3 regions of the Streptomyces griseochromogenes genome follow, and region 1 is predicted to be linked to each of the others. Evidence: riboswitches for the same ligand, from Rfam matches in the RefSeq annotation. Region 1 holds a riboswitch; each other region holds the start of a gene.
The links. A riboswitch is a leader RNA that binds a small molecule or an ion and turns the genes downstream of it on or off. The one in region 1 is predicted to bind cyclic di-AMP.

Region 1 (9,573 bases):
TCGGCCAGAAGCTCGGCCGCCCGGTGCCGCTCCACGAGATCGGCCTGGCGGACGCGGATCCCGCCCCCGAAGTGGGCCTCGCCTTCCCCAGAGACGTGGGCCAGGCGGTGAAATCGGCCACCGAGCTGTACCGGCTCGACCTCGCGGGGCGCCGGGCCGGCTCCGGCGGCATCTGGCAGTCGCTCGCCGGGTCGTTCGCAGTGAGCGCATACGCAACGCCCGCCTCGCGATGGCTGATAACCCCCGCCGACAGCTCGGTCGCGCGGGAGGCGAACTCTGCCGAGGGCTCCGGCGCACCGATCAAAGTCGGCCACAGCGATGTACAGAAGCTGCGGGAAGCCGCCGAGGACGCCAGGCGCTGGGACTCCAAATACGGAGGCGGCGACTGGCGTTCGTCCATGGTGCCGGAGTGCCTGCGGGTGGAGGCGGCGCCGCTGCTGCTCGGCTCGTACTCCGACGAGGTCGGCCGCGCCCTGTTCGGGGCCTCCGCGGAACTCACCCGGCTGGCCGGCTGGATGGCCTTCGACACCGGCCAGCAGGAGGCGGCGCAGCGGTACTACATCCAGGCGCTGCGGCTCGCGCGCGCGGCCGCCGACGTCCCTCTCGGGGGGTACGTACTGGCCTCCATGTCGCTGCAGGCGACGTACCGGGGCTTCGGCGACGAGGGTGTGGATCTCGCTCAGGCCGCACTGGAGCGCAACCGGGGACTGGCGACCGCGCGCACCATGAGTTTCTTCCGTCTGATCGAGGCGCGAGCGCACGCGCGCGCGGGTGACGCGCAGGCCGCCGGCACGGCGCTGAAGGCGGCCGAGGGCTGGCTCGAACGGTCCAGGGAAGGTGACAACGACCCCTCTTGGCTTGGTTTTTATGGATACGACCGGTTTGCCGCCGATGCGGCGGAGTGCTACCGCGATCTGAAGGCGCCGCGGCAGGTGCGGCGGTTCACCGAGCAGGCGTTGTCGCAGCCGACGGAGGAGTTTGTGCGCTCGCACGGGCTGCGGCTGGTGGTTTCGGCCGTCGCCGAGCTGGAGTCGGGGAATCTTGACGCGGCCTGTGAGCAGGGAGTGCGGGCCGTGGAGGTGGCCGGTCGGATCTCCTCCGCTCGGACCACGGAGTATGTGAAGGATCTACTGCATCGGTTGGAGCCGTATGGGGATGAGCCGAGGGTGGTCGAGTTGCGGGAGCGGGCCCGGCCTCTTTTGATGATGACTCCGGCGTAGGCGCTCCGCCGCGGGCCGGGTGCCGATGCGTCTGCCCGGCTGATGCGGGTTCGGGGCTGGGGAGGGCGTCTGTGGTTGATCGCGCCCACGCGGCGGAGCCGCACATCGGCACAGTCCCGCGTCCCTTCGGGCCGCGCTTCGCCCTCCCGAGTTTGAAGGCGTTGTCAGTGGCGCAGTGCACTATCGAGGTGGGAGGTGGTGCAGGTGCGGGCGGGTGCGTACGACTGTGACGTGCTGGTGGTCGGGGGCGGGATCGTCGGGCTGTCCACGGCGTATGCGATCACGCGGGGCGCGCCGGGTACGCGGGTGACCGTGCTGGAGAAGGAGCCGGGCCCGGCCCGGCACCAGACGGGGCGCAACAGCGGGGTCATCCACAGCGGGATCTACTACCGGCCGGGCTCGCTCAAGGCGCGGTACGCGGTGCGGGGCGCGGCCGAGATGGTGAAGTTCTGCGCCGAGTACGGCATCGCGCACGCCGTCACCGGGAAGCTGATCGTGGCCACCGAGCGGGAGGAGCTGCCGCGGCTGCACGCGCTCGTGCAGCGGGGCCGGGAGAACGGGATTCCCGTGCGGGAGCTGCGCGCCGCGCAGATCGGCGAGTACGAGCCCGAGGTGCGGGGCCTGGCGGCCATACACGTCGGTACGACCGGTGTGTGCGACTTCGTCGGCGTCGCCCGGCAGCTGGCGCGGGCCTCGGGGGCGGAGATCCGCTACGGCGCGCGGGTCGTGCGGGTGGACCGGCGCCCGGAGCGGGGCGTGGCCGTGCTGACCGCGGCCGGGGACGTCGTGCGCGGGCGGGTGCTGGTGAACTGTGCCGGGCTGTACTGCGACGAAGTGGCGCGGCTCACCGGGGACGAGCCCGGGGTGCGGATCGTGCCGTTCCGGGGGGAGTACTACGAACTGGCGCGGCCCGAGCTGGTGCGGGGGCTGGTGTATCCGGTGCCGGATCCGGCGTTCCCGTTCCTCGGGGTGCATCTGACCAGGGGGATCGACGGGGGTGTGCACATCGGGCCCAACGCGGTGCCGGCACTGGCCCGTGAGGGGTACGGGTGGGGGGTCGTACGGCCTCGGGAGCTGGCCGGGACGGTGGCGTGGCCGGGGTCCTGGGTGATCGCCCGGCGGCACTGGCGGTACGGGGCGGGGGAGCTGCGGCGGTCGGTGTCCAAGGGGGCGTTTCTGGGAGCCGTGCGCAGACTGCTGCCCGCGGTGGAGGTGGAGGATCTGGTGCGGGCCCCTGCCGGAGTGCGGGCGCAGGCGGTGTTGCGGGACGGGACGCTGGTGGACGATTTCCTGATTCGCGAGGGGGCACGGGCTGTGCATGTGCTGAACGCGCCGTCTCCCGCGGCCACCGCTTCACTGCCGATCGGCCGGGAGGTCGGGCGGCGGGCACTGGAGATGCTCGGCTCGCTGTAGTGCCGTCCCAGGGGCTCCCGGCCTCCCTGGCCCCCGGCCGATGGCCGCCCTCCCCCGGCCGATGCCCACCCGGCACCCGGCCGATGGCCGCCCTCCCCCATCCCGACTCGGTGGCCCGAGAAGGCGCCGTAAAATCGGTCTCACTGTGTCTGACTCCCTGAATGCCCCCGAAGCCCCGCGGCCCGCTGCCGGCGAGTCGTCGTCCGTGCACATCCCCGGCGTGTCCGTCCGGCACACCCGGGCCAAGGGGGAGCCACGGTTTCCGGACGGGCCCAAGGCCGACCCGGCCGGGTCGCACTTCGAGCGGCGGATCCGGAGTTTTCAGCCGCGCCGTAGCCGGGTGACGGCCGGACAGGCCGATGCGCTGCAGCGGCTGTGGCCCAAGTGGGGGCTGGACATCGACGGGCAGCGGGTCATTGATCTCGGCGAGCTGTTCGGCAACGACAAGCCCGTCGTGCTGGAGATCGGGTTCGGGATGGGCGAGGCCACCGCGCAGATGGCCGCCGGGGACCCGGACACCAATGTCCTCGCCGTCGACGTGCACACGCCGGGGCAGGGCAATCTGCTCAATCTCGCCGACCAGAACGGCCTGTCCAACGTCCGGGTGGGCAACGGGGACGCGATCATCCTGCTCAGGGAGATGCTCCGGCCCGACTCGCTGGACGGCCTGCGCGTGTACTTCCCGGACCCCTGGCCCAAGAAGCGGCACCACAAGCGGCGGCTGATCCAGCCCGAGTTCCTGTCGCTGGCCGCGACCCGGATGAAGCCGGGGGCGCTCGTGCACTGCGCGACGGACTGGGAGCCGTATGCCGAGCAGATGCTGGAGGTGCTCACCGCGCACCCGGACTTCGAGAACACGCAGGACGACGGCGGTTTCGCGGCGCGTCCCGAGTTCCGGCCGCTGACCCGTTTCGAGGGGCAGGGACTGGACAAGGGACATGTGGTGAACGATCTGCTCTTCCGTCGCGTACCGCATCAGGACCAGTAGCGAGCAGAGGTCGATGCCTTGGCCACCAGCCCTCCGTACCCGACCTACTCCCCCGGCCCCGGACGCGGAGCGCATCCGCACTGGTGGCAGCGCCGATGGGTGCGCTACGGAGCGCTGATGACACTGCTGGCGCTGTCCGGCCTGGTCATCCTCGCGCTGGTGCGCCGGCAGACCGGCACGGAAGGCTTTCTGGTCGGGCTGGGGCTCGCCGTCCTTCCCGTGCCCTGGCTCATAGCCGCCTTCCGCTGGCTGGACCGGGTCGAGCCGGGGCCCTGGCGCAACCTGGTCTTCGCCTTCGCCTGGGGCGCCTGCGCGGCCGCGCTGATCGCCATCGTCGCCAACAGCTTCGCGACGAAGTGGATCGCCACGGCGACCGCCGACCCCGCCGGGGCCGACACCCTCGGCGCGACCGTGATAGCGCCCGTCGTGGAGGAATCGGCCAAGGCCACGGCCGTGCTGCTGGTCTTCCTCTTCCGCCGCCGGGACTTCACCGGGATCGTCGACGGTGTCGTGATAGCCGGGGTCACCGCCACCGGGTTCGCGTTCACCGAGAACATCCTCTACCTGGGCACGGCCTTCGGCGCCGACCAGCTCACCGGCGACCGCGGCATCGCCTCCGTCACCGCCGCCACCTTCTTCGTGCGCATCGTGATGTCGCCGTTCGCGCACCCCCTGTTCACCGTGCTCACCGGCATCGGCTTCGGCATCGCCGCGCTCGGTGCCGAACGGCAGCACGTCCGGCGTGTCCTGGTCCCGCTCGGCGGGCTGCTGCTCGCGATGAGCATGCATGCCTTCTGGAACGGCTCCTCGTCCTTCGGCGAGTACGGCTTCTTCGCCGTCTACGGCGTCTTCATGGTGCCCTCGTTCGGGCTGCTGACCTGGCTGGCGGTCTGGACGCGGCAACGGGAGCTGCGGACCGTACGGGAGGAGCTGCCCGCGTATGTGTACGCCGGGTGGCTGGGGCCCGCCGAGCCGTTCGTGCTCGGGTCGATGCGGGCGCGGCGGATGGCCAGGGACCACGCCCGGCAGCACTTCGGGGGGCGGCCCGCGGCCCGGGCCGTCGCGCAGTACGAGGCCTACGCCACCTCGCTGGCGTTCCTGCGGCAGCGGGGCCGGCGCGGGCGGGCCGGGGCCGACTTCGCCGTACGGGAGCGGGAGTTGCTCGCCGAGCTGTGGAGGCGGAAGGAGGTGGCCCGGCCGGCGTTGGAGTACGCGGCACGGGCATCCGCTCCGGCGCCGGTGTTCTGGGCGCCGTACGGGTATCCGGCGATGCCGCATCCCGCGTACAACCCGTATCGGTCGTAGCCGTCCGGGCTGCGGAGAGTTCGGCACCTCCCCCACTGCCTCAAGGGCGTGGGGGACCCCCCCCCGGCGCACGCCGTCGTGTCTGTCCGTCGTGTCTGTGCGCCGTCGCGACGGACAGCAGGTTCAGGCGGAAGCCTGGGTCAAGCGGTCCAGTTCCTCCTGGGTCAGCCGCAGCTCCGCCACCCCCAGCAGCGCCGGCAGCTGCTCCACCGTCCGGGCCGAGGCGATCGGGGCCGCCACCGTCGGCCGGGCGGCCAGCCAGGCGAGGGCGACCGTGGCCACGGAGGCCTCGTGGGCGGTGGCGATCTCGTCGAGGGCCGCGAGCACCTTCTGGCCGCGCTCGGACTCCAGGTGCCTGGCGGCCGAGCCGGCGCGGGCGCTGTCGACCCTCGTGCCGGGGCGGTACTTGCCGGTGAGGAACCCGGAGGCCAGGGCGTAGTACGGGACCGCCGCGACGCCCGCACGGGCGGCGAGGTCCTGCAGCGGGCCCTCGTAGGTGTCACGGGAGACGAGGTTGTAGTGGGGCTGGAGGGCCACATAGCGGGCCAGGCCCTCGCGCTCGGAGAAGTCGAGGGAGGCCGCGAGCCGCTCCGCGCCGATGTTGGAGGCGGCGATGTGCCGTACCTTGCCCGCCCTCACCAGTTCGTCGAGGGCGCCGATGATCTCCTCGACGGGCACGTCGGGCTTGTCGTAGTGGGTGTAGTAGAGGTCGATGTAGTCGGTGCCCAGACGACGCAGGGACGCGTCGGCGGCCGCCTTGATGTTGGCCGCGGACAGGCCCTGGTAATCCGGGTGCTGGCTGACCTTGGTCGCGATGACGACGTCCGAACGGTTGCCGCGGGACGCGAGCCACTTACCGATGATCGTCTCGGACTCTCCGCCCTTGTTGCCCTCGATCCACGCCGAGTAGGAGTCGGCGGTGTCGATGAAGTTGCCGCCGGCGGCCGTGTAGGCGTCGAGGACGGCGAAGGAGGTCTCGTCGTCCGCGGTCCAGCCGAAGACGTTGCCGCCGAGAGCGAGCGGGAAGACCTCGAGGTCGGAGGAACCGAGTTTGCGCAGAGAAGTCATGCTTCATGCCAACACCGGCGGTGGGTGATCACATTCCGCCGCCGGTGCCGCATTCCCGTGCCGAGAGACCCGTCAGGGGGTGAGGCCCTTGCCCCGCAGCCACGCCATCGGGTCGATGCCGGTGGACTGGCCGTTCGGGTGGACCTCCAGGTGGAGGTGCGGGCCGGTGACGTTGCCGGTGGCGCCGATGCGGCCGATGACGTCACCGGTGCTGACCTTCTGGCCGACGGAGACGCCGATCGAGGACTGGTGGCAGAACCACAGCTCGGTGCCGTCGTCCAGGGTGAGGACGGTGCGGTAACCGTAGGCGCCGGCCCAGCCCGCCTCGGTGATGGTGCCGCTGTGGATGGCCTTGATGAGGGTGCCCGTGGGGGCGGCGAAGTCGAGGCCGGTGTGGTAGCCGGAGGACCACATCGAGCCGGGCTGGCCGAAGGTGCCGGTGATCGTGTACGAGACGACCGGCAGCTTGTACTGCTTGGCCAGCTCGGCCAGGCGCTCTTCCTCGGCCTTCTTCTTCGCGGCGGCCTCGGCCTTCTCCTTGGCGTCGGCGGCCTTGGCGGCGGCCGCCTTCTGCGCCTTGGCGGCCGCGTCGGCGGCCTGCTTCTCGGCGGTGGCCAGGGCGGCCGCGGTGGCCTTGCTGTCGGCCTTGCTCTGCTGCTGCTCGGCCTGCGCCATGATCCGGTTGCGCAGGGCCTCGCCGGCGTTGCCGTCCTGGTCGCTGTCGGCGGAGGTCACACCGACGTTGCTGAGCGCGGCCTTGGGAGCGTCGGAGGCGGAGGAGCCGTCGTCGAACAGGGAGCCGACGGAGCCCAGGTCCGGCATCGAGAGGGACACCGGCGGCTTGCCGGTGTGGGCGCTGGCCATGCCGCCCGCGCCGACGGCGGCTATGACACCGACGCCGAGGACGGTGGAGCTGCGGGCGAGTCCGCCGCGCTGCTTGGCGACGCGGTGCCGGCCGCGTACCGGGCGGATGGACTCCTCGGTGGGGTTCCACTCCTCCCAGGGGCCCTCGTCGGTGCGGTAGTCGCCGTAGCCGAAGGTCTCGGACTCACGCTGAGCCGGCATGAACGGGGCTTCTGGGGCAGGCCGGTTGGACGCCACGCGGGCGTACTCCTTTCCTTCCTCCGCCTACCGGGTTAGCTGACGGGTTCGGAGCAGGAAGGTCTCCTACGCGCGTATACCGGTCGTGGATTCAAGCGGTTCACGACGGCATCCGCGCGATTCACCCCAAGGTGGTGGTTCCCCGGTTCCCTCACGGGATTCGGCGCGTGCGCACGGAGCCGCCTCGGGTGACGGCTGGGACGACCGCGCTGCGTTATCGAACGTTAATAGACCCCGAGGCCAGATTCCAAGCCGTTCGGCTTGATCATTAACGGAATTCAGGGCGGACGTACACGTCACGACCGGCGGAAATCGGGCGAGTTGGCCGACGTTCAGGAGTCACAGCGGTTTTGATGGTGACTCAGATGTTATGCGGAGGGCTTCCGTCCGGTCACCGTGGGTGAGGATGGCCGGGCAAACACTCAGGGCCGGAATCCATTGCTGGATTCCGGCCCTGAGCCTTCAGTAGCGGGGACAGGATTTGAACCTGCGACCTCTGGGTTATGAGCCCAGCGAGCTACCGAGCTGCTCCACCCCGCGTCGTTGTGTCTCAAGCATACGTCATCCGCAGGACACGATGCACACGGGTTTCCGTGAGGCTCCGTTCAGGGCAGCAGGTGCGCGTTCGGCGCCTTCGCCCGGCCCTCGTGTTCCGGCAGCAGTACGACGTCCACGCCCGCGGTCAGCAGCACCCCGCTCCCGTCGGCCGCCGCGACGAACGTGTCCGGCTCCCGCCAGGCCGTGACCACCCGGCCGACCCCCGCCCGCAGGATCAGCTCGGCACACGGCGCGGGGCGGGAGGCGCGGCGGGAGCAGGGCTCCAGGCTGCTGTAGACGGTCGCGCCGGGCAGGCGCGGGTCGGCGGGGTCGATCTTCGCGAGGGCCGCCTCCTCCGCGTGCACCACGGGATCACCCCCTTCGCGCGAGTGGCCGCGCGCCAGCTCCGTGCCGTCGGCGGCGACCACCACCGCGCCGACGCTGAACGCCGTCCCGGAGGGAGGGCACAGGGCGGCCAGGTCGCAGGCGGTGCGCAGCCAGTGGTGGTCGGCGGCGGCCACCGGGCCGGCGCCCGGCGCGGTGGGCTCGTAGCGCATCAGCACGACGTCCTCGATCCGGCGGGTCTCGATGAGCCGGAGCCGGCCGCCCTGGTACGCCCCCGGGCCGAACAGACGCGGTGCCGCCGGGTCGCCGACGAACAGGGGGGCGAGGACGAGCTGGAGCTCGTCGGCGAGCCCCTGCTGGAGGAGCTGGGTGTGGACGGTTCCGCCGCCCTCGACCATCAGGCGCCGTACGCCGCGCACGTCGTGCAGGTGTGCCAGCAGGGCGCGCCAGTCGAGGCCGGGGCCGAGGGAGACCACGTCGGCGGTCCGGCCGAGGACGCGGGACGCCCGCTCGGCGCCCTCGCCCGTCGTGTACACGAGCTTCTCGCCGCCCGTGTGCCAGAAGTTCGCGGCCGGGTCCAGGTCGCCGGTGGCGGTGACGGTGACCTTCAGCGGGTACGCGGGCCTGCCCTCGGCCGTGCGGGCCGCGCGGCGCTCGGGGGAGTTCACCAGCAGGCGCGGGTTGTCGGCGCGGATGGTGCCGGCGCCGATCAGGATGGCGTCGACCGAGGCCCGTACCTCGTCGACCCGGTCGAAGTCGGCCGGGCTGGAGAGCAGGAGTCGTTCGGGACCGGTGTCGTCCAGGCAGCCGTCGAGGGAGACGGCGGCGGAGAGCAGGACGTACGGGTACGGCATCGGCGCGGTCTCCCTGGCGAGCGGTCGCGGTCTTGGTTCAAGTTTGAAACAAACTTACACTGGCGGCATGACGACCCGCTGGCTCACCCCCGAGGAGCAGCGCGCCTGGCGCGCCTACATCGCCGCCTCCCAGCTACTGGAGGACGCGATCGACCGACAGCTCCAGCAGGAAGCCGGCATGCCCCACCTGTTCTACTCCGTCCTGGCCAACCTCTCCGAGGCACCCGACCGGCGTCTGCGCATGACCGACCTCGCCGAGAAGCTGAAGATCACCCGCAGCCGGCTGACGTACGCGGTGACCCGGCTCGAGCGGGACGGCCTGGTGCGCCGCGAGGACAGCTGCCAGGACAAGCGCAGCTCGCTCGCGGTGCTGACCGACGCGGGGACGGCCGTGCTGGAGCGCACGGCACCCGGGCATGTCGAGACGGTCCGCGCGACCCTCTTCGACCGGCTCACGCCGGAGCAGGTGCGGCAGCTGGAGGAGATCTGCACGGGGATCACGCGCGGGCTGCAGGGCGACGAGGCCGAGGCCGGGGCGGGCGACGTCCCGTGGCGCCGCCGGTCGTCGTGCCCCTCCTCCCGGCCCGAGGGCTCCTGAGCCACACCCGCCACACGCGAGGCAAGCCACACCGGCCGCACACGAGGCAATTGCTTTAACTTTGAAGCATAGGGTAGGGTCTCCACGACCGACTGCTTCAAAACTGAAGCAACTGCCTCGGAGGGACCCGCATGCCCGACACCC
Region 2 (9,573 bases), 6.0 Mb from region 1:
CCACGATGTCGGCGCCGAACTCCACGGTGGAGGGGTCTCCGTCCCCCACGGTGGCGACGACCTTGGTGACACTCCGGCCGGTCGTATCCGTTTCTAGGCGCCGAACGTCCGCATGGGTGATCATCTCGACATTGGCGTGGCGCAGGGCGGGGTCGACACAGATGACCTGGGCGTCGGACTTGGCGCCGACCAGACAGGGGAAGCCGTCGACGCGATCGCAGCGGATGCAGGCGCTGGTGTGTACGGCCCGGCCCCGTTCGTCCTGGGTGAGATTCACCCCGATCGGGAGGTGGAAGGGGTGCAGACCCTGCTTCTCCAGGTCGTGGCTGAGCTGCTCGATGCGAGGCTCGTGCTGGACCGGCGGATAGGCGTACTGGGCGCTGGTAGGACCCTCGGTGGGATCTTCGCCGTGCCGGCCGTGCACGAGGTAGAGATGTTCGGCCTGGGTGTAGTAGGGCTCGAAGTCCTCGTAGCGCAGCGGCCAGGCGGGCGAGATGCCGTCGTGGTGCCGGAGCTCGCCGAAGTCCTCCGGTCGCATGCGGAAGAGCGCGGCTCCGTAGAACTTGGTGTTGCCGCCCACGTAGTAATTGACCTCGGGCGGAAATTGATTTCCGTTCTTGTCGAACCAGAACTCCGGAGCGCGGTACTTTCCTTTGACGAAGACCGCGGTGGAGTCCCAGTTGTCGCGTTCACGGGGCAGATAGTCGCCGCGCTCGAGCAGAAGGATCCGTTTTCCCGTGTCCGCCAGCCGGTGGGCGATGGTGCCACCACCCGCACCTGTGCCTATGACAATGACGTCGTAATGCTGCGCTTCGGTCATGCCGGCCACCACCCTCGGAGCTTTGTCCGGTCCTTCTGGGGTGAAGGAGACGTCAGCCCCAGCCACCGTCCGGCCCCGTTCCCCAACGTATCTCCGGGTGCTGTGCCCGGCGAGTCGGGCTGTGCGGGTGAGCCTGGGCGGCGGCGCGCGGTCGGTTTCCGGTCGACGACCGCACCGGCCGGCGACAGCCGGGGACCCCATGCGCACGGACGTGCGCGCGGGGTCACCGCCGGTAGCTCGTTTCCCGCGGGGGACCCGTACGAGGCGGGTCACCCGTCACAGTATGGCGAGGGGATTGACCGGGGAACCGGTGGCCGAGGGCAGCAGGAGCGGGGCGATCACGCAGAGGAACGTCCAGCGGCCCTCCCGCGCGCAGACCGGTGCGAGGTCCTCGAACCGCAGATAGTCGAGCAGCGGCAGTCCCATCGCGTGGACAGCGAGTACATGCACCGGGAAGCCGACCTCCCGCACGGCGCTGGGGGCCGTGTCGTTGTTGCCGTCACTTCCGAGCACGGACACCTCCCGCTCCGCCACGAACTCCATGGCGCCCGGATGGAGCCCGGCACGAGCGCCGGACACGTCCCAGGGGCCGAGTTCCTCGCGCCGCAGGCGGTGGCCGACCCGCACGAGGAGAATGTCGCCCCTGCCCACTCGAAGCCCTTGCTCGGCCTCCGCGGCGGCGAGGTCGTCAGCGGTCACGTGCGACCCGGGTTCGAGCCAAGGGACGCCGTGCAGCCGGGGAATGTCCAGGAGAACCCCACGGCCGACGATGCCGTCGCGGGCCAGGTCGACGGACAGGGCGTCGGCGCCGTCCGGTGAGAGCACGTCCGCGGCCGGCAGGCCGCCGTGCAGTGTGCCGTCGTAGATGACATGGCACAGCGCGTCGAGGTGGGAGTCCACGTCGCCGTGAATGTTCATGGCGAAACGATCGCGCGCGAAATCCAGGCCGCGCGCACGAGGGTGACCACTGGCCGGAGCGGTCAGCCGGTGCTCGGCCGGATCGGCGTCGTCCGGTGCGATCCGCGTGTTCACGGGGGCCGCGAGCGACACCGCACGTCCGGACCGCACCTCGCGGACGGCCGCCAGCACCTGCGTCCCGGTGATCGTCTCCAGGGCGCCCCGGCCCGCGCGGCCGCCGGGCGCCTTGTCCCTGAGCCGCCGGTGCAGGGACCGGAAATCGGCCTCGCTCATCGCATCGGACGTCCGCATCTCCCCACCATCCGGCAGCAGCCGGATTCCCGCACACCGAGTCGCCCGCGCCGGAACCACCACGCTGCGGCTTCCCGCTTCGGCCCTGCCCTGCCTCGCGAAGCCACACTTTTCGGACGGCTTGCCGACGGTCTCGGGAGGAGGGACCCGCCTCCCGCCCCGGAACTGCTGGAATCGCCCCTGAAAGGGCGGGGAAGGGCGTGCCGACTTGTGGCCATCCGCGGGCAGCTCCGGCCGGACGAATACTGACCCGATTACAGGCGTTGCAATTCAGGACAACTCATACGGCATCGAGGCGGATTGACTGCACTCAACGACGCCGCCGGGAAAAGGTCACGAAAATGTATCGGGCATATCGCCCACCAGCCTTCACAGGGGCCACACGAGTTGGCTAGCGTTCCCGCCAGGCCGCCCGACCCCCACCGGCGAACGTCGCCGGGCCGAGCGGCCTCCGCCGAGTCCGGCGCGCCCGTACGGCAGCCGGAGCCGGGGACCCACCGACCTTGGGGTGAATCGGCCCAACTCCCTTCCGGGGAAAGGGTCGTAGGGCAACCCTTCCGAACCACCCGCCCGAACCCGACAGCTAACTCGGTAGGCGGAACATGGAAGGAGTCGCCTCCCTTGGCGTCGCACCGCAAGTCGCGCCCGACGGGTACGCGCGTAGTCGGCATACGCACCCCCGTGCTCGCCACGGCCGCTCTCACCTCGGTGGCCCTGCTGTCCCAGACCGCCGATGCCGCCCCCGCCGCCGACGGCAAGCCGAGCCTCGAAGAGGTTCAGAAGAAGGTCGACGACCTGTACCGACAGGCCGAGTCGGCGACCGAGAAGTACGACGCGGCCAACGAGAAGACCGCGAACGAGCGTAAGCGCGTCGACACCCTGCGCGACGACTTGGCCAAGCGCACGGCCAAGCTCAACAAGGCGCGGGAAGAACTGGGGATGTTCGCCGCGGCCCAGTACCGGACCGGGGACGCCGCGCCCGACACCGCGACCTTCCTGCTCGCGGACTCCCCGCAGGACTACTTCGACCAGTCGCAGCTGATGAGCCGGCTGACCTCGCGCCAGAAGGGCGCCGTCGACGACTTCGTCACCGAGCAGTCCGCGACCCTGAAGACGCGGCAGGAGGCCGGTAAGAGCCTCGCGACGCTGACTCGGTCGCAGAACGACCTCCGGACCGCCAAGTCCACCATCCAGAAGAAGCTGTCCACAGCGCGGGAGCTGCTGTCCAAGCTCACGGCGGAGGAGAAGGCGCGCCTCGCGGCGATCGAGAAGCAGAAGCAGGAGGCGGCGGCGCGGAAGGCGGCGGAGCTCGCCAAGCGGCAGGCCGCGGCCGCGCAGGCGGCGAAGCAGGGGAGCGCGTCTTCGGGCTCGACGTCGAGTTCCGGCTCGGCCTCGGGCTCGTCCTCCGGCTCCGGCTCCTCCTCGGGGTCCGGTTCGTCCTCGGGTTCGGGCACCTCCACCTCGTCGGACTCCACCTACGCCGCCAAGGCCGCGAAGGTTCTCGCCTTCGCCCGCGCGCAGATCGGCAAGCCGTACGTCTGGGGCGCGACCGGGCCCGGCTCCTACGACTGCTCGGGCCTCACCCAGGCCGCCTGGAAGGCCGCCGGCGTCTCCCTGCCGCGCACGACCTACGACCAGGTGAACGTCGGTACGACGGTGTCCCTGACCAACGCCCAGCCCGGCGACCTCATCTTCTTCTACGACGACATCAGCCACGTCGGCATCTACATCGGCAACGGCATGATGATCCACGCCCCGAAGCCCGGCGCCTACGTCCGCGAGGAATCCATCTACTACGGCGGCGACTCGATCATCCACAGTGTGGTCCGCCCGGCCTGACGACCGGTGGCGATGAAAGGCCGGACGCGCCGGCGTGGCGAATGATCCGCCGGCGCGCCTGAGCCTGTTCGCGACCGCTCATATCGCGGTCGACCGGCGCGGAGGCGTGTGCGCGCCCACCTCGCACGCCTCTCACCCCACCCCGCGCGGCCAAGCGCCCTCCCTTCCGGAATGTGCGCCGCCACGGGAAATTCCCTGGCTGATCAATTTCAAGGGAAATTCGAACGGATCGGATGGTATGGAGTATCGGCCCGTCCGGCGCGTAGATGACGTGCTGCCGATCGAAGCGCACGTACGAAGAATCGGTACACCGGCGGGATGCTCGGATCCGATTTCGCATTTTGCGACATGCCCGAACGGCTTCTGCAACACTCATTACTGACACCTGACCAGTGTCTGGAAGACCCGGGGACTCAGTGACGGGGGAAGCGCATGGGCGCGCCGCAACCGCCAGGCCCGTACCGTTTGTTACGGGCGATCGATCTGCTTGATCTTCAATTCGGCTTTCCGGGCCTGCGCTTGGACCGACCGCTGCTCGGTGCGCGGCGTCTGGTCCGACAGGACCCGGACCGACCTGCCTATCTCGTGGTCACCTTCGGACCGCAGCACGTCACCGAACAGGCCTTCCTCGAGGTGAGCCCGGGCCTGCCGGAGCCCGGGGCGCAGGTATCCGGCAGCGAGCCGCACAAGCCGCCGCCGGTCGCCTCCCGCATCAGCGGCCACAGCGTGCTGGTGTTCGCCGTGGGAGCCGGGGACGTCATCGAATACACCGAGTCCGGGCTGCTCACCGCGATGGGGAAGCTTCCGCCGCGCGTGGTGGACGCCGCGCGTGAACCGGCCGTGGCGGCCGGGCTCCGGCAGATCCAGGCCGGCCGGCCCGCCGATGCCTTCGAGGCGCTGCGCCTGGCCCGGACCGTGGCGGAACTGACCGCTCGGCACGGTCCGCACGGTCCGGCGGACGCCGGTCTGCTCGCCGGGCTCCTCCCCGCCACAGCCGTGGGACCGGGAGCGAGAACCGTCGAGCCGAGGGCCACCCCCGCCGCGCCAGGGACCATCACTCCCGGACCCGGCCCGGAGAACCCCCTCGCGGACGCCGCGAATCCACGGACCGGTATCGAACTGCCCTACCGTCTCCTGCTGTCACCGCCGCAGACGGCCTCCTGGACGCACGCCACCGCGCCTCCGGATCCCGACGATCGCATCGAGCTCTGGCACACCCGGCTGCTTGCCGCCCGGGCCCGTGCGGTGTGGACACGCGACCCGGGCTTCAACCCCGCCGACCCGCACCCACTGCCCGCCGGGGGCAGCGAATTCGTCATGGCCTTGGACGGAAACGACCGGTCCTCGGTGGTGCACCTCAGCTCCAACACCAATCTGCCGGACGGCTTCCGGCCCGCGCCGCTGCAGGTGGACAACCTGATGCTGTCCGCGATGGGCGGTTGGCTGGACTCGCTCGGCAGGTGGGAGCGGCCGCCCGTCGGTTTCGACGTCACCGAGTGGCGGCACCGTGCCGCGCTGGGCCGCGACCATTACGTACGGGTCATGTACCGGGGCAGACTCTTCCCGTTCGGCCATCTGGCCGACCTGGTGAAGGTCACCGAGCGGAAGTTCGACCACGGGCGGCCGGACCGCGCCGCCTATCTCAACCAACGGTTCTTCATCATGGTGCGGGAGCCGGTACGCAGTTACGGGCGGCTGGAGGAGAACGAGGACCAGAAGCGGCTGCACCGGCTGTTCCCGTTCGGCAGCGTCCGGCTGATCACCCCGGTCACACCCGATCTCGAAACCCCGCAGACGATTCCGGGGCTTTCCGACCCCGGCGGCGAACCCCATGACAGGCTCGCGTTCTTCCCGGTGACCGCAACCGAGGATCCGTTCCAGTTCCAGGTGAGCATGATCGATCTGGAGGGCCGCGCGGTCGAGTTCCGCACGCCCATGGCCTTCCTCGGCAAGAAGGTGCACGAGAACGCGGCCGATGTGCAGCAGGTCGTCCAGCACTACCAGGACCTGGGGTCGGACCCGACGCCGGAGCCACCGGACACGGGCAGAGCGGGCGTCGACCGGGTCGTCGCGGACGTGCGGGGACAGGACGTCGCCTACGCGCCCAGCCGGAAGCCGGGCGACACGACCCTGTCCACCGGGCAGCTGATCTGGGGTGCGGCCACCGCCCCGTCCATTCTGGACCTGGATCCCACCGACAACCCCCGCTTCGTGCCGACCGTACGGTGGGCACGCGCCGTGGTCCCGGCGTTGAGCCGGTTCGGCACCGGGTACGGCGGCGACCAGGCACGATCGGTGTTCTACCCCGACCCTTATGTGCGGAACGGCTTTTCCGAGGCGAACAAGGGCCAGGTGTTCATCGAGCTGGCCGAGCCCTTCGACCTGACCTTCCGCGACGGCGGGCAGACCGCCGGAGCGCTGGCCCAGCCCAACTTCCCGGTCGCCGGTCTCTCCCGGCTCACCGGGCCGGTCGCCGCGACCCCCGCCCGTCCGTTCGCCGACGACGCGGCGGACACCGACAAGTGGGCCAAGCTCGCCCAGGGAAGGTTCAACCCCCTCGACTATTTCGGGGAGTTGGCCGGAGCCAGGCTGTTCGGGATGTTCCCGCTCACCGAGATCCTGAGCGAGATCGGCCTGGACAACCTCAAAGCGCCGAACTTCTTCACCGCGACGGTCGACGCGGTCACCGGATTTCTCGGCGACCTGCGCGGGCTGCGCGATCTGCTGACCGGGATCGAGGAACAGTTCCCGGAGATCGCCGATGCGGTCGTGCGGGTGACGGATGCCGCCGCGGCATTCGCGCAGCTGCTCGTCGACTTCATCACCAGCCAACTGGAACAGTCACCCGACCCCACCACCATCGAAGAGGTGGAGAACGCCTTCACGGCGTTCTCCGACGCGCTCACCGCGCTGCGCAGCGCGCTGCCCGCCGCGGTGGACGTCGCCGTCCGGCAGCTGCTCGGCCGCATCGCCGAACAGGTCGCCACCTGGGACAGGGCGGTGGGACAGGCGCTCGCGTTGCAGAAGGCGGTCGAACTCGCCGCACTCGGCGCCAAGTTGCCCGATGTCGTCAACTCCCGGCTGGAATGGCAGCCGGACATCAAGGCGTGGACGCCCGGCGGACCGACACCGACCAGGGCGGAGGACGCGGTGTTCTGGCCGGTGGGCAAACTGACGCTCGTCGCCGACCTGCGCGGCTCGCTGCACCCGGAGCAGCCGCAGGCCGCGGACATCACCTGCACACTGGGCAACTTCGAGCTGCGCATGGTTCCGCACTTCGAGGCGGTCGTACTGCACTTCGACCAGATCCGGTTCAGCATGCGCGCCGGGCAGAAACCCGACGTCGAGGTGAAGTTCACCGGTGTCGACTTCGTCGGGCATCTGAAGTTCGTCCAGACACTGCGCAACCTCATTCCACTCGACGGCTTCAGCGATCCGCCGGCCATCACCGTCGACGGCGCCGGGATCCACGCCAACTACTCGATGCAGTTGCCCAATGCGGCCGTCGGCGTGTTCAGCCTGGAGAACCTCTCGCTGAACGCCGGCATCTCGGTGCCGTTCATCGGCGACACCCCACTGCAGGCCGGGTTCTCCTTCTGCCGCCGCGAGGCACCCTTCCGGCTGACCGTCTCGATGCTCGGCGGCGGGGGCTACTTCGGGATCGTGCTGACTCCGCAGGAGATCGCCGTCCTGGACGCCGCTCTGGAGTTCGGGGCCGCGGTGTCGATGGACTTCGGGGTGGCCAGCGGCAGCCTGTCCGTGATGGCGGGCATCTACTTCCGCCTCGACCTGGCCAAGAAGAGCGTCAAACTCGTCGGCTATCTGAGGGCACGCGGCGAGGTCGATGTCCTCGGCATCGTCTCGGCCTCCATCGAGCTCTACATGGAACTGGGCTACGAGGACGGCTACGCCGTCGGCCGGGCCACCCTCACCATCAGCATCGAGATCGGCTTCTTCGAGGAATCGGTGACGATCCACTGCGAGAAGAGGTTCGCAGGCAGCGGGCCGCACACCGCGTTGCTCGCGGGCGCGGGCGCGGCCATCGCCCCGCCGTCGTTCGTCGACCTCATGTCGCCGTACGTCGATCCCACGACCGGTACACACATCGACCCGGTCTTCGACTACTGCACTGCCTTCGCGGAAGTGGGTTGATCATGGACAGCATTCGGTGGACCGTGCTGCCCGACGGTGTGGTCGACGGAGACACCGTGCGGGTGTCCGTCCTGGTCAGCCCACGTCTGACCGAGATCGGCAGGCTCGGCGACTCCGGGTACTTCGCGAGCTGGCCGCAGCGGCTCGCCGCCCTCCTGCCCTCGCTGTGGCTGGAATTCGACGCCCCGCAGAACGCGATCGTCAAGGAACTGCGGCCGACCGGCCGCTACCCCGCCGCCGACCCCGTCCTGTGGACGACCTTGTTCCCGGGCGACACCTTCGTCCGCCCGCCGAAGACACCGCCCTCGCCGGACGGCACAGCCCCACGGCGCACCCTGCGCTCCTATCCGGGCAGACTCGTGCACGACGAGGTGACCGGGGTCTACCAGGCGGTCGCGGTGGACACCACGCGGAACAGGCTCCGCCGGGAGTGGGCCCGCCAGGAGCGGTTGCTGTGCGAGGAACCGCCCACCGACCATCGCGGCTGGGAACACCCGGCGCTGTACCGGCTGGTCGACATGATCTCCGAGCGGGTGCTGGACCTCGGCCGCGATCCGAACACCGGCTATGAGGCGGTGCGGCTCGCGCTGGAGGCGCACGGCGGCGGTTCCACGCCCCGCGCGGCCGACGACCACACACCGGTCTACATGGACCGTACGAGCTCCGTGTACACCGGTGCCGACCGGCGGATCCTGCCGCTCGCCGAGGCGGCCCGGTTCTACGACCGGGGCAAGGCGCCGACCGCACGCGCCGCGGTGCCGGAGCACCGGGTCGACTTCCACGAGGCCTGTGGCCTCCTGGGCGACTATCCGGAACTGCAGCGCCGTTTCGGTCTCGTCCTCGACCTGCGGTTCGCGGTGCCCGCCGGAGTGACCGACGGGGCGAAGATCCGGGTGCGCTTCGACGACAGGATCGCCGACGCCGCCCAGCTCAACGCCGCGGACAGGTGTCCCTGGACGAGGATCGGCTTCACCCGGGGCAGCGTGTTCGAGTCGGCCGGCGGCACCGGAGACGTCATCACCGGCCGCATGCTGAACCTCGGCGCCCCCGATACCTGGCACCTCACCGAACTCGACGTGGACGGGGCGGCCCTGAGGCACGTCGACTACGCCCGCACCATCGACACGATGTGGTGCTCCACGGTGCCGTCGGGCATCGGATCGCTCGCCGACCAGGTGGTGGGCACCGGCACCCCGGCCGCCCGCGGTGGCGGGATCACCCTGCTGCACAACGACCGTGACCAGCACCTGGCCGGGCTGATCGGCACCGACCTCGGCCGCCAGACGGCCACCGAGGGCGTCGTACTGGCCGCCAAGGACCTGGTGCGCGGCTACCGCGTGGACATCGGGACCGTCGACCCGGCCACCGGCAAGGTCACCCAGTGGCGGTCGCTGCTGCGCCGCAGGGGCAGCTACACCATTCGCAGGCCGGGACAGCAGCCCGTCGCGATCCAGGTCGCCGCGGACGAGGGCATGGTGCGCGGCAGCTCGGTGACCGTCGACGCCGCGGACGACCAGCAACTGTACGGACACCAGGCGGTGTTCGGCTGGGAC
Region 3 (9,573 bases), 530 kb from region 1:
TGGCCGCGCCCGGGTCGATCACGATGTACCCGGTCTCACCTGGCATCACATAGTGCAGCCGACGCCGGATCTGCTGCTTGGCGTAGGCGTCGTCCTGCCAGCGCGCCTTGAGGTCGCGCAGTTGCTCGACGCGTTTGCGGGCCCGCTCCTGCTGCCGTTGCTGGTCGGCGATCTCGGCGCGCTGGGACACGTACTGCCGCATCGGGTAGGCGAGCGCGACGATCAGCGTGCACAGCACCAGGGCGAGCAGGGCGGCGCGGCCGGTGAGCCGGGAGCGGCGCGCCTGGCGCTTGGTCTGGGAGCGGTAGACCCGGGCCGCCGTCTGCTCGCCGAGCAGCCTGAGCCTGGTCGCGGTGGAGAACCGGTCCCGGTCCTTCACGGCCATGTTCCCCGCCTCCCGTTCCACGCGCGTACGTCCCCGCACACGGTACGGGACCGAGTACGGGGACGTACGTACGACTGGCTAGGCCTTACGCCAGGTTGGGTCAGCCCTTGAAGCGGGGAAACGCGCTGCGGCCGGCGTACACCGCCGCGTCGTCGAGGATCTCCTCGATGCGCAGCAGCTGGTTGTACTTGGCGACGCGCTCGGAGCGGGCCGGGGCGCCGGTCTTGATCTGGCCGCAGTTGGTGGCGACGGCCAGGTCGGCGATGGTGACGTCCTCGGTCTCGCCGGAGCGGTGGGACATCATGCACTTGAAGCCGCTGCGCTGGGCCAGCTCGACGGCGTCCAGGGTCTCGGTCAGCGAGCCGATCTGGTTCACCTTCACGAGCAGCGCGTTGGCGGCGCCGTCCTCGATGCCGCGGGCCAGGCGCTCCGGGTTGGTGACGAACAGGTCGTCGCCGACCAGCTGGACCTTGTCGCCGAGCTTGTCGGTGATGACCTTCCAGCCGGCCCAGTCGTCCTCGAACAGCGGGTCCTCGATGGAGACGAGCGGGTAGGCCGCGACGAGCTCCTCGTAGTACTCCGTCATCTCGGCGGCGGAGCGCTCCTTGCCCTCGAAGAGGTACTTGCCGTCCTTGTAGAACTCGGAGGCGGCGACGTCGAGCGCGAGGGCGATCTGCTGGCCGGGGGCGTAGCCGGCCTCCTTGACGGCCTCGAGGATGAGGTCGAGGGCCTCGCGGTTGGAGCCGAGGTTCGGGGCGAAGCCGCCCTCGTCGCCGAGTCCGGTGGACAGGCCCTTGTTCTTCAGGACCTTCTTCAGCGTGTGGTAGACCTCGGTGCCCCAGCGCAGGGCCTCGGAGAAGGACTCCGCGCCGATCGGGGCGATCATGAACTCCTGGATGTCCACGTTGGAGTCGGCGTGCGAGCCGCCGTTCAGGATGTTCATCATCGGCACCGGCAGCAGGTGCGCGTTCGGGCCGCCCAGGTAGCGGAAGAGCGGGAGGTCGCTGGCCTCGGAGGCGGCGTGGGCGACGGCGAGGGAGACACCGAGGATGGCGTTGGCGCCGAGGGAGCCCTTGTTGTCGGTGGCGTCCAGGTCGAACATGGCCTGGTCGATCAGGCGCTGCTCGGTGGCGTCGTAGCCGACCAGCTCCGGGCCGATCTGCTCGATGACGGCGAGGACGGCCTTCTCGACGCCCTTGCCCTGGTAGCGGTTGGGGTCACCGTCGCGCAGCTCGATGGCCTCGAAGGCGCCGGTGGAGGCGCCGGACGGAACGGCGGCACGACCCGTGCTGCCGTCGTCGAGGCCGACCTCGACCTCGACCGTGGGGTTGCCTCGGGAGTCCAGGATTTCCCGGGCTACGACGACGTCGATGGACGGCACGAGCATCTCCTTCGTGGATGTGACGCTGGTAGTGCGGGGCTGGTGTGCCTTGCGACTAGAGCCTAACCGTCCCGGGGGCGTCGGCCACCGACCGACCGTCCCGTGGACACGCCGACGGTACCTTTTGTTCTCGTGCGAAACAAAGAGGCTTCCGGATGAGACCCGGCCGAACAGTGGGGAAACACAGGGCGGGAGCGGCGGGGCCGGAAGCGAAAACAGCCCCGTCCCGGCGCGTACGGGGGAACACGCGCCGGGACGGGGAGCCCGTGGGGACGGGGGGGATGACCCTCACGAGGCCTTCAGCGTGGGGGACGGCCTTGTGAGAGCGCTGTGGCTGCGGTGGGAACCAGGTGTCACTTCAGGTGCAGCTGCTGGCCCGGGTAGATGAGGTTGGCGTCCTCGACGATGTCCTTGTTCAGCTCGAACAGCTTCTGCCAGCCGCCCTTGACGTGGTGCTTCTCGGCGATGGAGCTGAGGGTGTCGCCCTTGACGACCTTGTACTCGCCGTCGCCCTTCTTGACCTTCTTGCCGGTCGGGGTGGTGACGGTCTTGCTCTTCGCCGGGGCCGTGCGCTCGGTGGAGCGGGTGGCGGCCTGCGTGTCGGTGGAGCGGGTGCTGGGCGCGGTGGTCTTCGCCGGGGCGCTCTTCGACGTGGTGGTGGGCGCGGAGCCGTTGTACGGGGTGCTGGACAGGCCCGTGCCGCACACCGGCCAGGCGCCCTTGCCCTGGGCGGCGAGGACCTTCTCGGCGACCGTGATCTGCTGCGCCTTGGTGGCCTGGTTGGCCTGCGCGGCGTAGGCGGTGCCGCCGTACGCGGCCCAGGTGGAGGCGGAGAACTGCAGGCCGCCGTAGTAGCCGTTGCCGGTGTTGATGGACCAGTTGCCGCCGGACTCACACTGGGCGACCGCGTCCCACTCCGAGGTGGTGGCGGCGGAGGCGTTGCCGGCCGCCATCAGCGGGGCGGCGACGACGGCACCGGTGACACCGGCCAGCGCGATGGCCCGGGTGGCCTTGGACGGACGACGGTGCTTGCCCTTGCCGGAAAACAGCATGGATCGATCCCCTCACCGACGCCTGCGAGGTGAGCTGTCGGGTTCGGGCCGGTTGAGTTGCCCGGCCGCACCTCCCGAAGAGGCACGGCTTCACCCCCAGCCGGTTCCAGCAGCCTCAACTGCCGGGCCCGGCACTTACCTTGGGTCCCCCGCTCCTGCCTACGGCGCATGACGCGACGACTGTTCCCGGGCGATCGCTGGCAGGACTCGGCGTTGCGATGGCCGGGGCTCGTGGTGACGAGCGGCCTCGACCGTAGACATGCGCTCGGCGGAATTTCAAAGACGATCAGGGCTTCTGAGACTCATCCCACACTTTCACCAAACCGGACATTAGCCGTGAAGCAGGGCGTCAACTCCCGCTATTTTCCACCGTTTTCCGTACCGACATCCAGGGTCTGACCGGGAGCGATCTGGTTCGCGTCGGCGCCGATGGCCTTCTTGTTCTCGGCGTAGAGCGCGCGCCATCCGCCGTCGACGTCAAGGGAGTCGGCGATGGAGCAGAGGGTGTCTCCCTCGCGGACGGTGTAGGTGCCGGCGTCACGGGAGGCGTGACGGCCGGACGGAGCGGCACTCTGACCGTTCGCCGCGGTTTCGTCCGCACTGCCACCACGGTGACGTCCGCCACTGCTGAGGGCGCCGGTGTCGACCAGGCTCCAAGAGCCGCCGGTCTGATTGGAATTGTCCGAGTCTTCCCTTGCGGGGTCCGCGGTGGGGGACTCGCTGCCCTGCTCGCTCCCGGGGTCAGGACGAGAGGATTTGTCGGACTTAGGCGTATCGGCACCCTTGCGCTTGCCCTCGCCGCTCTCCTTCCCCTTCTCCTTGCCCTTCTCGGAGCCGGTGTCCTTGCTCTCACTCGGGGACGGCTTGACCTTCTCACCCTTGGACGAGTCGGACGAAGACGGCGAATCAGGAAGTCCGGACGAGTCGGAATTATCTCCAGATTCTGACGGCCCATCGGCTCCTTGGGAGTCGCCTTCCTGCGACGAGCCGGAACCGCCGACGCCCGTGTCGACGTCCACGGAGCCGGAGTTGGAGGTCAGACCGGAGAGGAGGGCACAGGTGGCCCAGGGGGTGGTGCCCTGGTCGTCGAGGATCTTCTCGGCGACGGCGATCTGCTGCGAACGGCTCGCCTGGTCGGCACTGGAGGCATACGCGGTGCCGCCGTACTTGTCCCAGTCGTCCTGGGATATCTGCAGGCCGCCGAAGTACCCGTTGCCGGTGTCCGCGCTCCAGGAGCCACCGCTCTCGCACTCGGCCACCTTGTCCCATGTGGTGCCGTCCGCCGCACTGGCGCTCGCGGCACCGAGCAACGGGATGGCGATGGCGGAGCCGGTCACTCCGGCCGCGACGAGGAGGGCCGGGGCCTGACGGGGGCGACGGTGACGGCCGTTCCCGGAGAGCATGCGGATGCCTTTCGTGCGACAACGGGGACCGCGCGGCGGATGGAACTCGGAGCGCCACGCTGATGGGTGAACGTATAGGCAGACGATCACTTGTCACAAGTTAATGCCGCGCAGATCACGTGAAGATCACGGTATTGAACGTCGGACGGTTCGCCTCGGCCGGTGTGTTCAGGGGGCGGGCGTGAACTCCACGGGGAGTGTGCGCAGGCCGCGCATGATGAGCCCGCCACGCCAGCGCAGCTCGGCCGGATCGGCCGCGAGCCGCAGATCGGGGAGCCGGGTCAGGAGGGTGGCGAGAGCGGCCTGGCCCTCCAGCCGGGCGAGGGGGGCGCCCAGGCAGTAGTGGATGCCGTGGCCGTAGCCGAGGTGCTGGTTGTCCCGGCGGGACAGGTCCAGCACGTCCGGGTCGGCGAACCGCTCCGGGTCCCGGTCGGCGGCGGCGAGCACGACGAGCACCGGGTCGCCGGCGGCGATGTCCTGCCCGCCGATGGTGAGCGGCCGGGTGGCGAACCGCCAGGTCGCCAGCTCCACCGGGCCGTCGTAGCGCAGGAGTTCCTCGACTCCGGTCTCCAGGAGGTCCTTCTCCCCGGCGGCCAGGGAGGTCTGCAGGCGGTGGCGCTGCTCGGGGTGGGTGAGCAGGGCGTAGGTGCCGTTGCCGATGAGGTTGACGGTCGTCTCGAAGCCGGCGAACAGGAGGATGAAGGCCATGGCGGCGGCTTCGTTCTCGGTGAGGTGCTCGCCGTGGTCGGAGGCGCGGATGAGGCCCGAGATCAGGTCCTCGCCGGGAGTGGGCTCGGCGGGCAGCGCCTCGCGCTTGCGGTGGATCAGCTCGGCGAGATAGCCCCGCATCTTCTTGACGGACCGCGCGACCCCGCCTCTCGGCCCTCCCCCGTGCCGGATCATCATGCCCGCCCAGTCCCGGAAGTCGTCCTGGTCCTCGCGCGGGACGCCGAGCAGGTCGCAGATCGCGTAGATGGGCAGCGGGAAGGCGAACTCGTGGATGAGGTCGGCGGAGCCGGTCTTGGCGAACCCGTCGATGAGGCGGTCGGTCAGCTCCTGCACCCGGGGCGCGAACTCGGCGACCCTGCGGGGCGTGAACGCCTTGCTGACCAGCCGGCGCAGCCGAGTGTGGTCCGGCGGGTCGATGTTCAGCAGGTGCGTCATCAGCTCGGCCTTGCGCTCGCCCGGGATGCCGGTCTTGCCCTTGGCGTGCGCGGGCTCGTCGTGATGCGCGGGGTTCTTGCTCAGCCGCTGGTCGGCGAGGGCCTGCTTGGCGTCGGCGTACCGCGTGACCAGCCAGGCCTCGACCCCGCTGGGCAGCCGCGTCCGGTGCACGGGGGCGTACTCGCGGAGCCAGGCGTAGGCGGGGTAGGGGTCGGTGGCGAACTCCCAGGTGAAGAGGTCGGGGGCCGTCGGGGGGTGGAGCTGCTCGGTCACTCCTTGACGGTATCGGGAGCGGACGCGAGGTCCGTCACGGCTCTCCTGTGGCCGGCGGCGGCAGCCTGGCGGATCCGGTGGCCGGCCCATCGGCGCAGCAGATGACTGAGCACCACCCTGGCCTCGCCGACGCCCACCTCCGCACGGGGAGAGACCTCCCGGTGCGCCGCCCGGGCCACGGCGTCGACCGTGGCGGGTCCGTCGTCGGCCGCGGCGCCCATCACCGCGAGCCACACATACGGTGATGTGTCCGCGTACTCCTCGGCGCCCGGCTCAACGGTAGTGAGAGGGCCACTACTTGACGCCCCGTGTGCCCCAAGTCCCCCTGCGGAATTCGTCCTCCGCCCGATCAGCCCTCCGTCTTCCTGATCGCGTCCCGGTACACCCGCGCCGCCGCCCGCAGTGCCGCCTCCGGATCCACGCCGTCCGCCTCGGCGCGCACCGCCAGTGCCAGCAGTTCGTAGCCGATGCCCTCGCCCTGGGGCAGGGGCACGTCCAGGTCAGCCGTGCGGGCGCGGGAGGCGAGCTTGGCGGCGAGGGCGAGGCCGGGCTGACCGAGCGGGACGCCCTCGGTGACCGAGGTACGCCGCTTCTCCTCCGCCTTGGTGCGCAGCCAGTGCTCCTTGACGTCCTCCGGCGTCTCGGCCGTCTCGTCGCCGAAGACGTGCGGGTGACGGTGGATGAGCTTGGCGACGATGCCGCCGGCCACGTCGTCGATGGAGAACGGCGCGTCCGGGTCCTCCTCGGCGATGCGGGAGTGGAAGACGACCTGGAGCAGGACGTCGCCCAGCTCTTCCCGCAGCTCCTCGCGGTCGCCGGCCTCGATCGCCTCGACCAGTTCGTACGCCTCCTCGATGCCGTACTTCGCGAGACCCAGGTGGGTCTGGCGGGACGACCAGGGGCATTCGGCGCGGATGCGGTCCATGACCTGGACGAGGTCGAGGAGGCGGGCGCCGGGCAGGTCGTAGGAGGCGGGGAGCAGCTCCAGCTCGGGCATGCGGACGCGGCCGGTGCCGGCCAGGCGGGCCAGGCCGTCGGTGAGGGCGGGCTCTCCCTCACCCATGGCCACGACCACCACCGTCCGCCCGCCCGCGCAGGCTTCGACCAGCTCCTCGGCGGTGGGGGACGCCTCCGCCACCGATATCCCGGCCTCGCGCAGATACGGCAGCTGCGGATGCGCGCCGTCCGCGCACAGCACGGCGTCGGCGGCGCGCAGTACCTGCCATGCCGGCCAGGACAGCAGGCCGGGCGCCACCCGGTGGCTGGTGGTGAGCAGGACGATGCGGCCGGGTGCGGCTTCGGGGGTGGTTTCGTTCACGCTCCGAACGTAACCCACGGCGCGAAGGCGCGGGCGCGGTTGTCCACAGGGTCGAGCGGGTCATGTGATCGTATGACCGGCATCCCTGCTCAGACCGGCGCCGTCCCTGCTCACCGCCGCCCCGACGAGGCCGGCTCGGCGGCAAGCCCCGTCCGCTCGCTCCCGCTTCTGTGCGGCTACGCCGGCTGCTGTTGCGTCCCCGTCGTGAGGTCCCGCACCCATGGCGTCTTCGCGTCCACACGGCTGCTCTTCTGCACGTCCCAGGCGCCGTATCGCGGGTTGAGGTCGACGTGGAGTTCCGCGGACGCCTGGGACAGGGCCTTCCAGAAGGGGGGCTGGGTGGTGTCGGTACCGAGCTTCGCGGCGAGCTTCTGCGCCTCCAGCTGGAGGCGCAGGTTCTCGTCCAGGCGTGCGGGCGCGATGCCGTACTTCTGCAGCCAAGCCGTCTCCAGACCCTTGGCGCCGCCGGCTTGCCGCTCCAGGTCCGTGCGCATCTGCACGACCTCCTTGCGGGTGACCGCGATGCCCTCGTCCTGCGCGGCGCGGTGCAGCACCCGGTCGAGGACCATGTTGTGCAGGGTGTCGCGGGTGAGTCCGGCGGTGGAGGAGAGGACCTGCTGGTACTGGGTCTCGTCGGGCACCGCGGCCCGCTGAGCCTCACGTACCTCGTTGACCCTGGTCTCCAGCTGGGCGACGGTGATCCGCTGCCCTCCGACGACGGCCGCCGCGCCCGCGTGCGCGTCGCTTCCACAGGCGGTGAGGAGGGGAGCCGCGGCGGCGATCGCGGCGGAGAGGACGAGCGCGGTGCGACGGCGGCGGTGCAAGGAGACCTCCTGGGGGAGATTGTGCGACGGTGCACAAAGTCTTGCGGTGATCGATGGTAGGCAGTGGCCAGCCTCCGGCCAACCCATTCGACCAACGATTCGCACGCGCTTCAGGCACCGCCGCGCCACCCCGTAAGGGGCCGCCGGGTCAGCCGGTGATCGCCACCGGCGCGTCCCATGCGTCACGGTCGACGGTGAGCGTGACGCCGCCGTGCGACTCCTTGCTGTTGACCAGGTACTGGTGGCCCCGGCTGTGGTTCGTGAACCGGGTCGAGCGCCACGGCCAGTCCGCGGTGGTGGTGTTCTGCTTGTCCCACAGCGCGTACCAGAGGTTGCCCGGCAGGTCCGTCTTGTCGGCGGCGGTGGCGATGGCCTTGGCGCTGGAGCTGCTGAAGCCGTAGTAGCCGGTGCGGTACGTCTTGGCGTGCAGGCCCTTGCCGAAGGCGCGCACGTACGTCAGTACGGCGTCGTCGCACGCCTTGTTCGTGATGTCGTACGCCTCCATGTCGAGGTAGACCGGGCTGCCCGCCTTCATCCCGAGGGCGGAGGCCTCGGCCACGGCGTCGGAGGCGTCGGACGCGCCGAGGGAGGCGGCGGCGGAGGCGGTCAGCTTCTCCGGGTTGGAGCCGGACTGGCAGGGCGGCTGGGCGCCGACGTAGATCGGGATGAGCTTCCAGCCCATGCCGGTGACGGACTTGACCCAGGCAGAGGTGAGGCTGGGCTGGTTGCAGCCGCGGTTCTTGCCGCCCACGTAGACGGCGGCGGCGCCGTAGAAGCCGGTGTGCCAGGCCTTCATCGCGGACCGGGAGGGCGCCGTGCAGGTGTCGAAGGCGCGACCGGTGAAGGTCTGCTGCGCGGGCCAGGCGGTGGCGGCCATGGAGGTCTGCGCGGCAATGCCGGCACCGGCGACGACGGCCGCCCCGACCACCGCCCACGTGACATACCTGCGCTTCTTCGACTGCCGATGGCCGGCCATGAAGTCCCCACCCCTGCTCGTGCGCCGCCTGGTAAAACGAAGCGCAAGGTACCCGGCGCCGATCATGCTTACGGGAAACCCGAACCCCGGAAGATCACAAAATTCTCCCAGGGAACGGCAAAACCTAGCCGCGCACCTGCGCCAGCCACTGCAGGGTGCGGCGGATCTCCCCGGAGAGCGGGTGGCCGGGGCCCTGGAAGCGCTCCACGTCCAGCAGCAGCCGCGCGAGCGTGTCGTGGGCGGCGGGGCGATCGCCGAGGGCGAGCAGCAGGTGGCCGATACGGCGGCGCACGTCGTGGGCGAGCTGCGGGTCGCCGGACACGTACTGGTTCTCGTAGTACGGCAGCAGCGCGCGGTACTCGGCGAGCGCCGCCGCCGGTTCGCCGAGCTGCTCCAGGCACTGGGCGGCCTCGTAGCGGAAGCGCAGGGACTGCGGGTCGGCCTGCCCGGCCTCGGCGGCGCGTTCGTCGGCGAGGCGGCGCAATTCGGGCAACGCGCGCCGGTACTGGCCGTCGTCCATGAGGGTGGCCGCGTACTGCTTGCGCAGCGTGCGCACGACGGGGGAGTGCTCGCCGTGCTGTTCGGCCGCGGCGGGCAGGATCGCGCCCAGGATGTCCACGGCCTGGGTGATGCGGCCCACGCCGAGGAGCCGCTTGACCTCGTCGACCGCGGCGGCGACGTCGGGTTTCTCGGTCACCGCCGGTGCGGGCGCGACGGGGGCGGGCCGGGGCGCGGGCGTCCGGGCGCGGTCCGGCCAGGGGGCGTGCGGGCGCAGGAAAGGACGCGTGGGGTCCAAA

Region 2: another riboswitch for cyclic di-AMP. It lies ahead of AVL59_RS19070 (C40 family peptidase); the one in region 1 lies ahead of AVL59_RS45815 (M23 family metallopeptidase).
Region 3: another riboswitch for cyclic di-AMP. It lies ahead of AVL59_RS43270 (transglycosylase family protein); the one in region 1 lies ahead of AVL59_RS45815 (M23 family metallopeptidase).

The regions. Positions count from the first base shown of each region.
Region 1 covers NZ_CP016279.1:10,467,453-10,477,025, forward strand. Annotated here, with positions in the region: gene AVL59_RS45790 (MFS transporter) at 1-1,220, shown strand, start outside; gene lhgO (L-2-hydroxyglutarate oxidase) at 1,416-2,633, shown strand; gene trmB (tRNA (guanosine(46)-N7)-methyltransferase TrmB) at 2,779-3,621, shown strand; gene AVL59_RS45805 (PrsW family intramembrane metalloprotease) at 3,640-4,926, shown strand; gene AVL59_RS45810 (aldo/keto reductase) at 5,050-5,994, opposite strand; gene AVL59_RS45815 (M23 family metallopeptidase) at 6,067-7,095, opposite strand; cyclic di-AMP (ydaO/yuaA leader) riboswitch at 7,105-7,271, opposite strand; tRNA gene AVL59_RS45820 (tRNA-Met) at 7,562-7,635, opposite strand; gene AVL59_RS45825 (dihydrofolate reductase family protein) at 7,701-8,831, opposite strand; gene AVL59_RS45830 (MarR family winged helix-turn-helix transcriptional regulator) at 8,899-9,429, shown strand; gene AVL59_RS45835 (GTP cyclohydrolase II) at 9,561-9,573, shown strand, end outside.
Region 2 covers NZ_CP016279.1:4,482,377-4,491,949, forward strand. Annotated here, with positions in the region: gene AVL59_RS19060 (GMC oxidoreductase) at 1-820, opposite strand, end outside; gene AVL59_RS19065 (cyclase family protein) at 1,097-2,029, opposite strand; cyclic di-AMP (ydaO/yuaA leader) riboswitch at 2,472-2,642, shown strand; gene AVL59_RS19070 (C40 family peptidase) at 2,651-3,868, shown strand; gene AVL59_RS19075 (hypothetical protein) at 4,388-8,020, shown strand; gene AVL59_RS19080 (hypothetical protein) at 8,023-9,573, shown strand, end outside.
Region 3 covers NZ_CP016279.1:9,941,199-9,950,771, forward strand. Annotated here, with positions in the region: gene AVL59_RS43260 (FtsB family cell division protein) at 1-385, opposite strand, end outside; gene eno (phosphopyruvate hydratase) at 486-1,772, opposite strand; gene AVL59_RS43270 (transglycosylase family protein) at 2,120-2,818, opposite strand; cyclic di-AMP (ydaO/yuaA leader) riboswitch at 2,823-2,995, opposite strand; gene AVL59_RS43275 (LysM peptidoglycan-binding domain-containing protein) at 3,178-4,221, opposite strand; gene AVL59_RS43280 (cytochrome P450 family protein) at 4,390-5,658, opposite strand; gene AVL59_RS43285 (hypothetical protein) at 5,655-5,894, opposite strand; gene AVL59_RS43290 (nucleoside triphosphate pyrophosphohydrolase) at 6,008-6,976, opposite strand; gene AVL59_RS43295 (SurA N-terminal domain-containing protein) at 7,153-7,800, opposite strand; gene AVL59_RS43300 (glycoside hydrolase domain-containing protein) at 7,949-8,776, opposite strand; gene AVL59_RS43305 (serine/threonine-protein kinase) at 8,901-9,573, opposite strand, start outside.